One region of the Pseudomonas syringae genome, then DNA from elsewhere that is predicted to be linked to it. Evidence: predicted binding sites of a transcription regulator. Region 1 holds the regulator's gene; each other region holds the start of a gene.
What was found. The regulator FliA, encoded in region 1, starts transcription of late flagellar genes. The targets are predictions, from matches to a motif close to CTAAAGTTTNNNNNNNNNNNGCCGNTAA.

Region 2: the regulator FliA is predicted to act here: its motif matches at 1,885-1,912, upstream of I9H07_RS14695 (methyl-accepting chemotaxis protein).
Region 3: the regulator FliA is predicted to act here: its motif matches at 1,155-1,182, upstream of I9H07_RS17160 (methyl-accepting chemotaxis protein).
Region 4: the regulator FliA is predicted to act here: its motif matches at 1,460-1,487, upstream of I9H07_RS10210 (methyl-accepting chemotaxis protein).

The regions. Positions count from the first base shown of each region.
Region 1 is NZ_CP066265.1:1,684,354-1,687,775, forward strand. Features, by position in the region: gene flhF (flagellar biosynthesis protein FlhF) at 1-508, shown strand, start outside; gene fleN (flagellar synthesis regulator FleN) at 624-1,457, shown strand; gene fliA (RNA polymerase sigma factor FliA) at 1,454-2,194, shown strand; gene I9H07_RS07680 (chemotaxis response regulator CheY) at 2,447-2,821, shown strand; gene I9H07_RS07685 (protein phosphatase CheZ) at 2,841-3,422, shown strand, end outside.
Region 2 is NZ_CP066265.1:3,312,735-3,316,156, reverse strand. Features, by position in the region: gene I9H07_RS14700 (nuclear transport factor 2 family protein) at 1-85, opposite strand, end outside; gene I9H07_RS14695 (methyl-accepting chemotaxis protein) at 229-1,857, opposite strand; gene I9H07_RS14690 (TetR/AcrR family transcriptional regulator) at 1,984-2,601, opposite strand; gene I9H07_RS14685 (DUF3237 family protein) at 2,812-3,330, shown strand.
Region 3 is NZ_CP066265.1:3,844,579-3,848,000, reverse strand. Features, by position in the region: gene I9H07_RS17165 (NEL domain-containing protein) at 1-1,051, opposite strand, end outside; gene I9H07_RS17160 (methyl-accepting chemotaxis protein) at 1,338-2,960, shown strand; gene I9H07_RS17155 (chemotaxis protein CheW) at 2,970-3,422, shown strand, end outside.
Region 4 is NZ_CP066265.1:2,270,918-2,274,339, forward strand. Features, by position in the region: gene I9H07_RS10200 (ABC transporter ATP-binding protein) at 1-312, opposite strand, end outside; gene I9H07_RS10205 (IclR family transcriptional regulator) at 554-1,393, shown strand; gene I9H07_RS10210 (methyl-accepting chemotaxis protein) at 1,597-3,216, shown strand; gene I9H07_RS10215 (class I SAM-dependent methyltransferase) at 3,265-3,422, opposite strand, start outside.

The DNA.
Region 1 (3,422 bases):
GGGCCGCATCCTCAACGTGCCGGTCACCCATGTCGATCCCGGTCAGTCCCTGGTTCAGGCACTGGAGCCACTGTTGCGCAAACGTGTAGTGCTGATTGACACCGCCGGGCTGCAAGCCAGCGATCCGGCGCTGCGCATGCAGCTGGAAAGTCTGGCAGGCCGTGGCATCAAGTCGCGTAACTATCTGGTGCTGGCAACGACCAGCCAGAAGCAGGTGCTGACGGCGGCTTATCACAGTTACAAACGTTGTGGCCTGGCGGGATGCATTCTGACCAAGCTCGATGAAACAGCCAGCCTCGGCGAAGTCCTGAGCCTGGCGATCAGTCACGAATTACCAGTGGCCTACCTCACGGACGGCCCACGTATTCCTGATGATCTGCACATTCCACGGCGTCACCAGTTGGTCAGTCGTGCCGTGAGCGTGCAGATGCAGGATGAGCCGAGCGAGGAAGCGATGGCTGATATGTTTGCTGACCTCTATCACACCCCTGGCAAGAGAGTGGGTTAAGTGATGGATATTTTTGGAATGTCCCTGCATCAACGGTCTGCCAGGCATTGTTCATTTGTGAATGTGCGGTTCTCGGTGTGGTTTCGGTCTACGCAAGTCAAGGTAAAGAAATAACATGGGCAGCATGCATCCCGTACAGGTGATCGCGGTGACCGGCGGCAAAGGTGGCGTCGGTAAGACTAACGTGTCAGTGAACCTCTCGCTGGCCCTCGCCGAGCTTGGCCGGCGCGTCATGCTGCTGGATGCCGATCTTGGCCTGGCCAATGTCGACGTTCTGCTTGGGCTGACACCCAAACGGACGCTCGCCGATGTGATCGAGGGTCGCTGCGAGTTGCGCGACGTTCTGTTGCAGGGGCCGGGTGGCGTTCGTATCGTGCCTGCTGCTTCCGGCACGCAGAGCATGGTGCATCTGTCTCCCGCCCAGCATGCCGGCTTGATCCAGGCGTTCAGCGAGATTGGCGACAATCTTGATGTGCTGGTGATCGACACGGCTGCCGGTATCGGTGAATCAGTGGTGAGCTTCGTGCGCGCTGCTCAGGAAGTACTGTTGGTGGTATGCGACGAGCCCACGTCGATCACCGATGCCTACGCCCTGATCAAGCTGCTCAATCGCGACTACGGCATGAACCGCTTCCGGGTACTGGCCAACATGGCCCAGAGCCCGCAGGAAGGGCGCAACCTGTTCGCCAAACTGACCAAAGTAACAGACCGTTTTCTTGATGTTGCCCTGCAGTATGTGGGCGCCGTGCCGTACGACGAATGCGTGCGCAAGGCCGTGCAGAAACAGCGTGCCGTCTACGAAGCATTCCCGCGTTCCAAATGTGCACTGGCGTTCAAGGCCATTGCTCAGAAGGTTGATACCTGGCCGTTGCCAGCCAACCCGCGGGGTCATCTCGAGTTCTTCGTCGAGAGACTCGTCCACCAGACCAGCGCGGGGCCTGTGCAATGACTGCGAGCGGCTATCAGATGTACAGCAAGACTTCTCGTAACTCACAATATGAGCTGATCGAGCGGTATGCACCGCTGGTCAAGCGTATTGCCTACCATTTGCTGGCGCGTTTGCCGGCCAGTGTGCAGGTCGAGGATCTGATTCAGGCCGGCATGATCGGTCTGCTTGAAGTCTCCACCAAATACGATTCCACCAAGGGTGCGAGTTTCGAAACCTATGCCGGTATTCGCATCCGTGGAGCCATGCTCGACGAAGTGCGCAAGGGTGACTGGGCGCCTCGCTCGGTACACCGCAATACCCGCATGGTCAGTGACGCAATTCGCGCAATTGAAGCTAAAACCGGACGTGACGCTAAAGATCACGAGGTTGCGGCCGAACTCCAGTTGAGTCTTGATGATTATTACGGGATTTTGAATGATACCTTGGGCAGCCGCCTCTTCAGTTTCGACGACCTGTTACAGGACGGCGATCATGAAGGGCTGCACGAGGACGGCGCGAGCGGTTCGCTCGAGCCGTCGCGCGATCTGGAAGACGAGCGCTTCCAGGCCGCGTTGGCCGATGCAATTGCCAATTTGCCGGAGCGTGAGCGTCTGGTGTTGGCGCTGTACTATGACGAAGAGCTGAACCTGAAGGAAATCGGAGAGGTTCTAGGGGTCAGCGAATCGCGAGTCAGTCAGTTACACAGCCAGTGCGCAGCTCGTTTGCGAGGGCGTTTGGGGGAGTGGCGAGCGCGTTGACGGCAGGGCGCGACGTTTGTCGCGCGTTGTCTGCATGCCGGCTGTGCAAAGCGTTACGTGGTAACAGGATAGACGAGGCAGGGGCCTGTCGGGCAGCGTCTCGATGGGCTTTAGTCGCAGTCTTGACTGTCGTTGTGCCAAGCCCGTCTTCGTTTCGTATAGCTGGGAGTGTGCTGTGCCAGTATTGATTGAACAGCGTGTTCAGGTGCTGAACGCGTTAAAGACTGCTTGGAGGTCGAATTGGACAAGAACATGAAAATCCTCATCGTTGATGACTTCTCAACGATGCGGCGGATCATCAAGAACCTGTTGCGTGATCTGGGGTTTACCAACACGTCGGAAGCCGATGATGGTCTGACCGCATTGCCGATGCTGCAGAGCGGTGCCTTTGACTTTCTGGTGACGGACTGGAACATGCCTGGCATGTCCGGCATCGACCTGTTGCGTCAGGTTCGTGCGGATGAGCGCCTGAAGAATCTTCCGGTGCTGATGGTCACTGCCGAGGCCAAGCGTGAGCAGATCATCGAAGCTGCGCAGGCAGGGGTGAACGGTTATGTAGTCAAGCCATTCACGGCTCAAGCGCTGAAAGAGAAGATCGAAAAGATCTTTGACCGCGTCAATAGCTGATGCATGCCGTGAGGGCGCTATGGATAACACTGATTCGATGGCCGACTTTGAGTCGACCTTAAAAAGACACGCGCAAGAACTTGTCACCAGCCTTGAAAAAGGTCGTTTCGGCGAGGCTGTGCAGCTGATCCATGAGCTCAACCAGACACGTGACCGCGGCCTTTATCAGGAAGTGGGCAAGCTGACGCGCGAGCTGCACAGTGCAATCGTCAACTTCCAGATCGATCCGCATATGCCTCAGGCCGAGGAGGTGTCGCAGATCACTGATGCCACCGAGCGTCTGTCGTACGTCGTCCGGCTGACCGAGAATGCGGCCAACCGCACAATGGATCTGGTCGAGGAAAGCACGCCGCTCATGAACGGTCTGAGTACCGACGCCAAGGCGTTGAGCGAAGACTGGGGGCGTTTCATGCGCCGCGAAATCGGTGCCGAAGAATTTCGCGAACTCGCCAAGCGGGTCGATGGTTTTCTGACGCGTACCGAGAAGGAAACCCATGAGGTCTCCGCACACCTCAACGACATTCTGCTTGCCCAGGATTACCAGGACCTCACCGGTCAGGTCATCAAGCGTGTCACGCAACTGGTCACTGAAGTAGAAGGC
Region 2 (3,422 bases), 1.6 Mb from region 1:
CAACATCAGCTTCATCGGAAGGCGCGGCTGCGACGTAACCGGTAAACAGGCATAGAAAACCTATCAGCAGTGTCAGCTTTTTCATGATCGTCCCTTTTTCTTGTCATTGTTGGATGGCTAAGCGCACTCAAACAGACGACTATTTCATCTGTTGTCGTACAACTTAGAGCAGGGTTGCCGATCTGACAAGAAGGCGAGCCGGAAAGCGGGCTTTCCGGCTCGCGATGGTTACACGCGGAACTGTTTGGTCAGGCGGTTCAGGCCGGATGCCAGCTTCGACAATTCGGCGGTGGCGATAGCCGTCTGGTTCGAACCTTCGGACGTCTGGCTGGACAGGTCGCGGATGCTGACCAGGCTTCGGTCGACTTCACGTGCCACCTGAGCCTGTTCTTCGGCGGCGGTGGCGATCATCAGGTTACGTTCGTTGATCTGACTGATGGAGTTGGTGATTTCAAGCAGCGCCTTGCCGGCGCCGTTGGCCATTTCCAGCGTCTTGTGGGCCTGAACGCTGGTCTGCTCCATTGCCGTCACGGCATTACCGGTGCCGGTCTGGATCGAGCCGACCATCTGTTCGATTTCCCGGGTCGATTGTTGAGTCCGGTGCGCCAGTGCGCGTACTTCATCCGCAACCACCGCGAAACCTCGCCCGGCTTCCCCGGCGCGAGCGGCTTCGATGGCCGCGTTGAGCGCCAACAGGTTGGTCTGCTCGGCGATGGCGCGGATCACATCCAGGACCTTGCTGATGTCGGTGGCCATGACCGCCAGCCCTTGCACTTCGGTCGACGTGATCTGCACCCTGGAGACCATCAGGTTGATCGCGGTGACGGTTTCATCGACCTGCGCACGCCCGGCGATGGCCGCTGTGCTGGATTGCGAGGTCACTTCCGATGCCGATGCTGCGTTACTGGCCACTTCTTCGACTGCCGCGCTCATCTGATTGACGGCGGTGGCAGCCATTTCAATCTCGTTGCTCTGACGCTGAATGGTGCGTGAGGCGTCTTCAGTCACCGCATGCATTTCTTCTGTCGTGGCGGCCAGCTGTGTGGAGGAGTCGCCAATCAACGTCAGGGCGCTGCGCAGGTTGGTTTGCATGGTCGCGAGCGCAGCAATCAGTTTCGCCGCCTCATCGGTGCCATTCTGTGGAATGTCCTTGCTCAGGTCATTGGTAGCAATACGTTGCGCGATGATCAGCGATTCGCCAATCGGTCCGGTCAGGCTGCGGGTGTACATCCAGGCGAGGAGCAGGGTGGTGAGCACGCCCACTGCAATGAAGATACCGACCATCCACAACGTTTGCTGATAGGCCGTTTCTGCAGCATCGCCTGCTTTATTTGCTTTGGCATCATTGATACCGATGAGTTTTTTCAGCGTGCTCTCGACCTGATCGGCCGCGCTTTTCATCTCGCCATTGGATATGGCGACTGCTGCTTCAAGATTGCCGGCAGCAACCAACGTCAGGTAGCGATCCTGGGCCACTTGGTAATCGGCGTTTGCTTTGGAGAGCTCATCGAATGCCTGACGCCCTTGCGGGGTGACGATCAATTTGCCAAGCGCATCAGAATAACCGGCGATCAGCGAGCGTGACTGCTGAATGTCGCTGAGCGCCTTGGTCTTTCGATCCTGTGGTTCGATAGGGTTTCGCACGCGGGCATTGTTACCCCTGATGGCAACAAACTCCCGGTCCAGAGAACCGAGCAGTTTGACGCTCGGTAGCACATTGGTTTCGATGAATTTTTCGGCGGCGTTGAGTTCCGCCGCCTGCCGCAAGGCAAGTAACCCCAGGGCAATGATCATCAGGCAGAAAACACCGAAACAAAGTGCCGAGCGTGGGGCCAGGTTGAGTTTTCGCAAGATCATGGGTGTTACTCCGTTGAGGGCAAAAGGCTATCGCCCTCAAACGGATTAACTTGTTTGCAGAAGAGTGAGCAAATGTTTCAGGGTGTTGCAAACAGGGTTGCCAAGTGACAAGTCTTCAGCGCGTTATCAGCGTTTCTCCATACCCAGCATGAATGTGTCCACCGCACGCTCGACCATGGCGCGGATCTCTTCAATGCTTAGCGGCATGGGTGCCTGTTGGTAAAGCCGAATTTCGGTTTCCGCCGTCAACAGCGAGGTAAGCTGCAACGCTGCGATGTGCGGATCGGTGTCGCGAAGCTGTCCTCGCTGCATGGCCAGGGTCATCAGCGAAGTAACGGTCTGCAGGCACTCGCTGGGGCCAGACTCGTAGAACATCATGCCGATATCCGAATGCCCTGATTCAGCGACCACCATGCGATACACCGCGAGTGCTTTGTCATCATTGATAAGCACCATCAACATACGCTCTCCAAAACGGGTGAACAGCGTTCTCAATTCAATCTCTGCGTCGTCGCGGATCGCCAGCTCGGAAACCGCCTCCGCCAGATGGGCTGTCGCCAGTCTGTTGACCACCGCGATGAACAGCACCTCCTTGGAAGGGAAGTAACTGTAGATGGTTGCTTTGGAACCACCCATTCGCTTGGTGACTTCGTTCATCGAAGCGCGCTCGTAGCCCATTTCGAGAAAGACGCTTGCAGCCGCATCGATAATGGCTTCGCGGCGAGCTTCAGTACGCACCTTCATGTATATCCTCAATCCCTTAGTGAACCGTTCGGTACAGTAAGCACAAAATTCTCTAGACTGGAACTGAACCGTTCGGTACGATTTCCGTCGACTCCGTGGAGCTTACTGGAAAAGGAGGCCCAGATAAATGCTGATAGATGGATGCCCCCTTTATTCTGCCAATTGGCCATGCATTGTCAGAATGTACTCAACGATGGAGTTAACAGGCCCATGAATATCATCGATTTCAAGAAACCCGCGAAAAGCGCTCTTCGTGGACATCCGTCAGCGCCCGTGCTCGAAAAAGTACTGACCGTCGTTCTGAAAACAGATGTTCCTGTGCTCATGGGCATATGCAGCGATGGCCTGCGCAGCAACAGCATGATCCTGGGTGGCGAATTTCGCGGTGAGTTCATCAGCGGTTCGGTACTCTCCGGCGGTAGTAGTTCGCTTGTCGAGCTGTCAGCCGAGCTGATCTTTCTGGACACTCGCTTCACCCTGATCACGCAACTGGGCGAGTTGATCAATGTTGAAAGCCGGGGCGTGATGCTGATGGATGAAGCGGGGCAGCAGGAACTGCAAAACGGCATCTGGCCGATCAGCGAAGACCATTACCAATGCACCTGTACGCCGCGCTTTCAGGTTTCCCTGGGCGCTAATGAATGGCTGGATAAAAGCGCCTTCATCGGCAAGATCGAATACATCCATGCCAATGAAACGTTAATGAGCTTTTATAGAATGAAGTTCTGATCCCGGGCACGGCAAGCAATAAACGCCTGAACTCGTCGTTCAGGCGTTAAACAGAGCAAGCCTTCGGGCCTGCTCTTCCGGGTCAACCTTCT
Region 3 (3,422 bases), 2.2 Mb from region 1:
CTTTGACGAACATTCGCTCGCGCAGCGAGTTTATGAACACCTCGACCGAGTCGTATTCTTTCAGCGGTGCGACGGGATCGTCCGGTATGTAGACGACAATTTTTTCCAGGCCGGTTGCGCTGTTCCGGTCTTTGCCAAAAACAAAGAGGCCGTTAAGCTCGACATCCCCCAGGCACAGCACGCTGCACTTGACCGGCGTGTTATCAAGCAGCACGTTTTGTCTGCCATCGAGAATCTGCAGTAACGCGGCCTGTAAGGGGGCGCTGACCAGTTCCTGAAACGCGGCAATCTGCAACTGGAGCCTGATGGAAGAGGACTCCAGTTGCATGAAGTTCGTGCGCAGTCTCGATGCCGCCGCGTCTGAAGTTTCGTCGGGCGTCGAGGGAGCACTGAAGACGGATTTGAGATGTTCCTGATACTTGCCGCCCAGATCCAGTTCGCGGCACAGCGTTGCGAATCCGGCAGGGGACACCGGCAAGGACTTGCCCTGAATGGAGTTGCCCAAGATATCGAAAGACGAAAACACTTCGGCTTTGATGCCAGTGTCCGAGTCCATCGCTCCCGGTGCTGTTTCCCAGGCTTCGAAGTTCTGCAGAGCGGCGTTGAGCAATGTCTGACAGGCCGCTCTCAGTGCAATATTGGCCTGAGTTATCGGGTCTTTGGACGCCGAACCGAACGCCTGATCGACCTTGGCCCGACTCGCGTGAAACAGCCAGGTATTGCTCACGTCGACATCCAGTCCGAAGCGGTCCTTGATGGCGGCTGTCAGCAAGGGCCGTGCGAAGTCTTGCAGGGTAGCAAGGCGGTCCAGTGTCGGACGGACCTTTTGCTCGTTGCTACGGTGCTCGGCGTACAGCCGTTGCAGCTCTTCAAGCTGCCCGGGACTGGATATGCGAGCGTTGGTCAGCCATTGCGGCGCACGCCCGGAGGCCTTGCGCAAGGTTGCGTGGACGGCGGGGCCGGCCTGAAGCAGCCAGTCGGGTGTCTTGTCTTTTATATGTTGCACATGAGGGGTTGTCGGAGCGTCGTCCGACCGTAATGAACCGAGCATCGAAGTGCCTTGTCGTGAATGAACAGGCGACGAAGCTTACGTGCGTGATTCCCCCCACAAGTGCTAACTATTTATGGACGTTGCTTATTCGTTGTATGGGGTGCTCAAGTAGTGCGCACCGTTGCCGACACTAATAGAAGTGTGCGATTAGTCCGGCCTGACGAGCTGATTCTCGTCTCGCCCGCGCGGCCATTCAAGGCTGGGCTATACTCACGCCGCCTGGACCGCATGTCGGTCTGCATCTTGAACACGGCTGACGCCGTTGTTGAACTCTTGAGGGATGACTGTGAAGAACTGGACCTTGCGCCAACGGATTCTGGCGAGCTTTGCCGTCATCATCGCCATCATGCTACTGATGGTTGTTGTGTCTTATTCCCGGCTGTTGTCCATCGAGTCCAGTGAAGAGCAGGTTCGCCTCGACGCGCTGCCAGGCGTTTACTACAGCACGCTGGTCCGCAGCGCGTGGGGTGAAAGCTATATTCGCACGCTGGAGTTGATTTCCGAAGGTGCGGCACGTCCGTTGACCAAACAGGAAAAAGACCAGTATCAGGGTTTTGACGAGAACCTGCAGGCGCAGATGGACGGGTACAAGAAGTCCATCTTCGACAAGGAAGACAGAGACAGCTTTACGCTTTTTGAAAAGCGTCGCGAAAGCTACTCCCGCATGCTCGACGAAGTGCTGGTCAAATATGATCGCGGTGACTACGCGGGCGCACGCGCCGAACTCTTCGGTGATGTCAATCCGGTGTGGCTTGCAGGCCGCAAGCAGCTCAACGACCTCATTGTTGCCAATAAAAAACTGGCTGACGAGGCGACCAACAATATCGTCGATGCCGTCTTGGCAGCCAAGATCAGCATGATCTTCTCCCTGCTGGTCGCGATCATGGCTTCTGCCGCCTGCGGTCTGCTGCTGATGCGCTCGATCATGTCACCGATGCAGCTCATCGTGCGCATTCTCGACACCATGCGCACCGGCGACCTGAGCACGCGTCTCAGCCTGGCTCGCAAGGATGAATTCAATACGGTTGAAACCGGCTTCAACGACATGATGACCGAACTGGTCGCGCTGGTGGCACAGGCCCAGCGTTCTTCAGTGCAGGTCACCACCTCGGTCACCGAAATTGCCGCCACGTCGCGTCAACAGCAGGCCACCGCTACCGAAACCGCTGCGACCACCACAGAAATCGGTGCGACGTCGCGCGAAATTGCCGCGACATCGCGTGACCTGGTGCGCACCATGACCGAAGTCACGTCGGCTGCCGATCAGGCGTCGACGCTGGCGGGCTCGGGGCAACAGGGTCTGGCGCGCATGGAAGACACCATGCATCAGGTAATGGGCGCGGCCAATCTGGTCAATGCCAAGCTGGCGATCCTCAATGAAAAGGCCGGCAACATCAATCAGGTGGTAGTGACCATCGTCAAGGTCGCCGACCAGACCAATCTGTTGTCATTGAACGCCGCCATCGAGGCCGAGAAGGCGGGCGAGTACGGTCGCGGATTCGCGGTGGTGGCTACCGAGGTGCGGCGCCTGGCCGACCAGACCGCCGTCGCCACTTACGACATCGAGCAGATGGTGCGTGAGATCCAGTCGGCTGTCTCCGCTGGCGTCATGGGCATGGACAAGTTTTCCGAAGAAGTGCGCCGTGGCATGTTCGAAGTCACTCAGGTCGGCGAACAATTGTCGCAAATCATTCATCAGGTTCAGGCGCTGGCGCCGCGTGTACTGATGGTTAACGAAGGGATGCAGGCGCAGGCCACCGGTGCCGAGCAGATCAATCAGGCGCTGGTGCAACTGGCCGACGCCAGCAGCCAGACCGTCGACTCACTGCGTCAAGCCAGTTTCGCCATCGACGAGTTGAGTCAGGTCGCGGTCGGTTTGCGCAGTGGCGTATCGCGCTTCAAAGTCTGAGTTGCGACCATGAAGGAGCAATCGCCGAGGCGCATCGATTCGTCAGTCATCGCCAACAAGCTCTTCCTGCTGTTTTGCATCGGTGAAGACCGCTATGCCCTGGAAGCAACCGAGATTGCGGAAATCCTGCCACGGGTGAAGCTCAAGACCATTGCCCGGGCGCCGCATTGGGTGGCGGGGATTTTTGCTCACCGGGGCGAAATCGTGCCGGTGATCGATATCAGCGCCCTTAACTCCGGCCAGCCAGCGCGTGCCCGGACCAGTACGCGCATGGTGCTGGTGCATTATCGGCACGACGATACGCATCCGGCACCGTTGCTGGGTCTGATTCTGGAGCAGGCCACCGAGACGTTGCGGTGCCCGGTGTCCGAGTTCAAGGAATACGGTCTGGACAATCGCCTGGCGCCGTACCTGGGGCCGGTTCGCGAGGATGAGCAGGGTTTGCTGCAGTGGATTCATGTC
Region 4 (3,422 bases), 590 kb from region 1:
CTTGCGCATCCGCAAGCCGAACGCAACGTTGTCGGCCACGGTCATGTGCGGAAACAGCGCGTAGCTCTGAAATACCACACCCAGGCCCCGGCTGCTGGGCTTGGCGTGGGTGATATCCCGGCCGTCGAGCACGATACGCCCGTCACTGACCTCGACGAAGCCGGCAATCATTTGCAAAGTGGTGGTTTTGCCGCAGCCGGAGGGGCCGAGCAGCGAGACAAATTCGCCCTTGTCCACGGACAGGTTGGTTGCAACCACCGCGTCTATGGAGCCGTAGCGTTTGGAGAGACCTTCGAGCTGCAGAAATGCCATGCCTGCTTCCACCTTAATACGTGCGCGCCGAGGCACGCGTTTGTCATGGGCAGATGCGAAATGAAGTCATGCAATTCTGTGGACGTTGGCGCTCGCTCTGAGTCGGCTGCCGATGATTGTTCAAATCGCCCCTGTGGACTGAGAGTAGGACGAAGGCTAGGATGCGCTCAATGCCAAATTTCACTGAATAACATATTTTTTTGAATTAATTCATTCAGTGATAATTAAAAGAGAAATACACATGAATAATTCCACTGATCGGAATTCTGATTCCCGCGACGTAGGTGTCGGGGCGGTTTCCAGACTGTTCGCCATCCTGCGCTGCCTGGGCGATTGCGACGAAGGCGGTGAACGGGTGACGCAACTGGCGCAGCGTGTCGGCTTGTCGCAACCGACCACCCACCGCCTGCTGCGCAGCCTGATGGACGAAGGCATGGTCGAGCAGGATGTGCTCAGCAAGCGTTACCGGCTGAGCATCGAATTCTTTGCGCTGGCGGCCAGAGCCGGCAACAGCGGCAATCTGCGTGACCTGGTGCGCCCGAGCCTGCTGCGCCTGTCTGCGTCGCTGGGTGATTCGCTGTTCCTGTTGGCGCGTAGCGGCTTTGACGCCATCTGCTTGGACCGCAGCGAAGGCCCTTACCCGATTCGTACTTTTACGGGTGATATCGGTGGTCGCGTCGCGATGGGCGTGGGGCAGGGCAGCCTGGCGATTCTGGCGTTTCTGCCCGAGGACGAGCGGGAAACGGTGATTGCCTACAACCTGCCACGGCTCAAGGATTTCCATCTGTATGACGAAGTGTTTCTTCGCTCGGAAGTCGACAACGTTCGCCGCCTTGGCTACGCCGCTCGCAATACCGGCGCGCTGCCAGGCATGGCCGGGTTGGCGGTGCCGATCATGGACCGCAACGGGCGTGCGGTGGCGGCGCTCAGCGTGGCGACCATCAGTGACCGGTTAGGGCCTGATCGCCTGATGACCGTAGTGGAGTTGCTCAAGCGCGAGGCGGCCACCATCAGCGCCCGAATCAATCCGTTCGACCCGTCGCTGCGGCGGCCCAGCCAGGTGTTCGGGCAGGCGGAATAGGGCAGCTTTCTGTGTCTGGCGTTTTCTTGACGTCTGGCTGAACCGGCTACCAGCCGTCGCTGTTTTTTAAAGATAAATTCGCCTGAGCCGATGATGATCCCATAGGGCTATACGCTGCTGATTTATAGAGCGGGCGTAAAGGGATGAGGCCTGTCATCTCATGCGCGCTGACGCATACCTCTTTGTATACAGAGATCATCACGATGTCCAAATCCCTCAGGCTTCAAATCCTTGGCTTGCTTGGCGGCAGCCTTGTGCTTGTGTTGATCATTGCGCTGGCCTGCTTCAACTTCCTTTCCGATAACGTACAAGCCTACCGCAGCCTTCTTGACGGTCCGGTTCGGGCGTCTCAATTGGTTGACGACGCCAATCTGCAATTCAAGATTCAGGTTCAGGAATGGAAAAACGTCCTGCTGCGTGGAAAAACGCCTGTCGAGCGTGACAAGTACTGGGGGCAGTTCGAGGAGCAGGAGCGCAAGGTGCAGGGCACGTTGGGCCAGCTTGCGGATATGAAAGGCACTGATGCCTCGCTGAAAAGCCAGGTGCAGATGCTGCAACAGGCGCACCTGACACTGGGCACGGCTTACCGCACTGGCCGCGACGCGTTTATTGCCGCAGGCGGCGACGCTACTGCAGGTGACGTCGCGGTCAAAGGCGTTGATCGGCCGACCAGTGAACAGATGGCCGGTCTGGTCGACCAGTTGCACAAGGCCAGTGATGCCCAATCCATTGCGATCAGCAATGAAGCGCAACGGACCATCCTGATCGGCGCTGTCGTGATGCTGGTTTCTGCACTGTTGGTAGGGCTGCTGGCGCTGTGGATGGTCAATCGCAACCTGATCGCGCCGATCCGCATGCTGATCGAATACGTCGCTCAGTTGAGCGAAGGCAAGTTCGGTGTGCGTGTCGAAGTGACACGACAGGACGAACTCGGGCGTCTGGCGGTTGCGGCCAATACCCTGCGTGATTTCCTGGCCGATACTTTCAATCGCCTGAAGCGCAGCACCACTGATCTGGACACCGCTGGCGGCGAGTTGAATGCGATTGCCGAGCTGATGGCGCAGGGGACTCATGAGCAGTTCGAGCGTACCGACCAGGTCGCAACGGCCATGACCGAGATGTCCGCTACCGCTCAGGAAGTCGCCCGGCATGCCGCACACGCTGCGCGTGCTGCGGATGAAGCTGATCAGAGCGCTCAGGATGGCGAGAAGGTCATGCAATCGACTATCGCGACCATCACCCGTATGCGCAACGAGATTTCTTCGACTGCCGACGTCATTCAGCGGCTGGAAACCGACAGCGGGCGTATCGGCAAGGTGCTGGAAGTGATTCGCGGCATCGCTGACCAGACCAACCTGCTGGCGCTCAACGCCGCCATCGAAGCCGCACGCGCCGGGGAAGCCGGACGTGGTTTTGCGGTAGTGGCCGACGAAGTCCGCACGCTGGCGCAACGTACTGCTGTATCGACTTCAGAAATCAATCAGATCATCAGTTCGGTGCAGACGGGCGCCGCCGATGCGGTGCAGGCCATTCAGGGCGGTCAGGCGTGCAGCGAGGAAAGCGTCGAACAGGTCACGCACGCCGGGGCGACTTTGCAGCGCATCACCGTTGCGGTGGAAAACATCCGCGACATGAACCGGCAGATTGCTACCGCCGCCGAAGAACAGACGTCAGTGGCCGAAGACATTTCGCGCAATCTGACTGAAATCACGGCCATCGCCGTGACCAATCAGGACAACGTCAAGCGCACCCAGAGCGCGAGTCATGACCTGAAAGGTCTGTCAGCCGGCCTGACAGACGTCATCTCGCGGCTGAGTGCCTGATAAACCTGACGCCTCTTCCTCAGCGAAGGGGCCGTCAGGCTCAGGTGTTTACGCCCATCCTGTGCGGCTCAAGCCTTCGGCTTTGAACACCAGCGCTTTCAGACCGCCGTCGACGCGTGCGTCGGGGAATTCCGGAGGGTTTTCCAGGCGTTCCTGAAAACGCAGGCAGGGCGCTTCGATGGCGGTGTGCCCGATCAGGAAGTCCG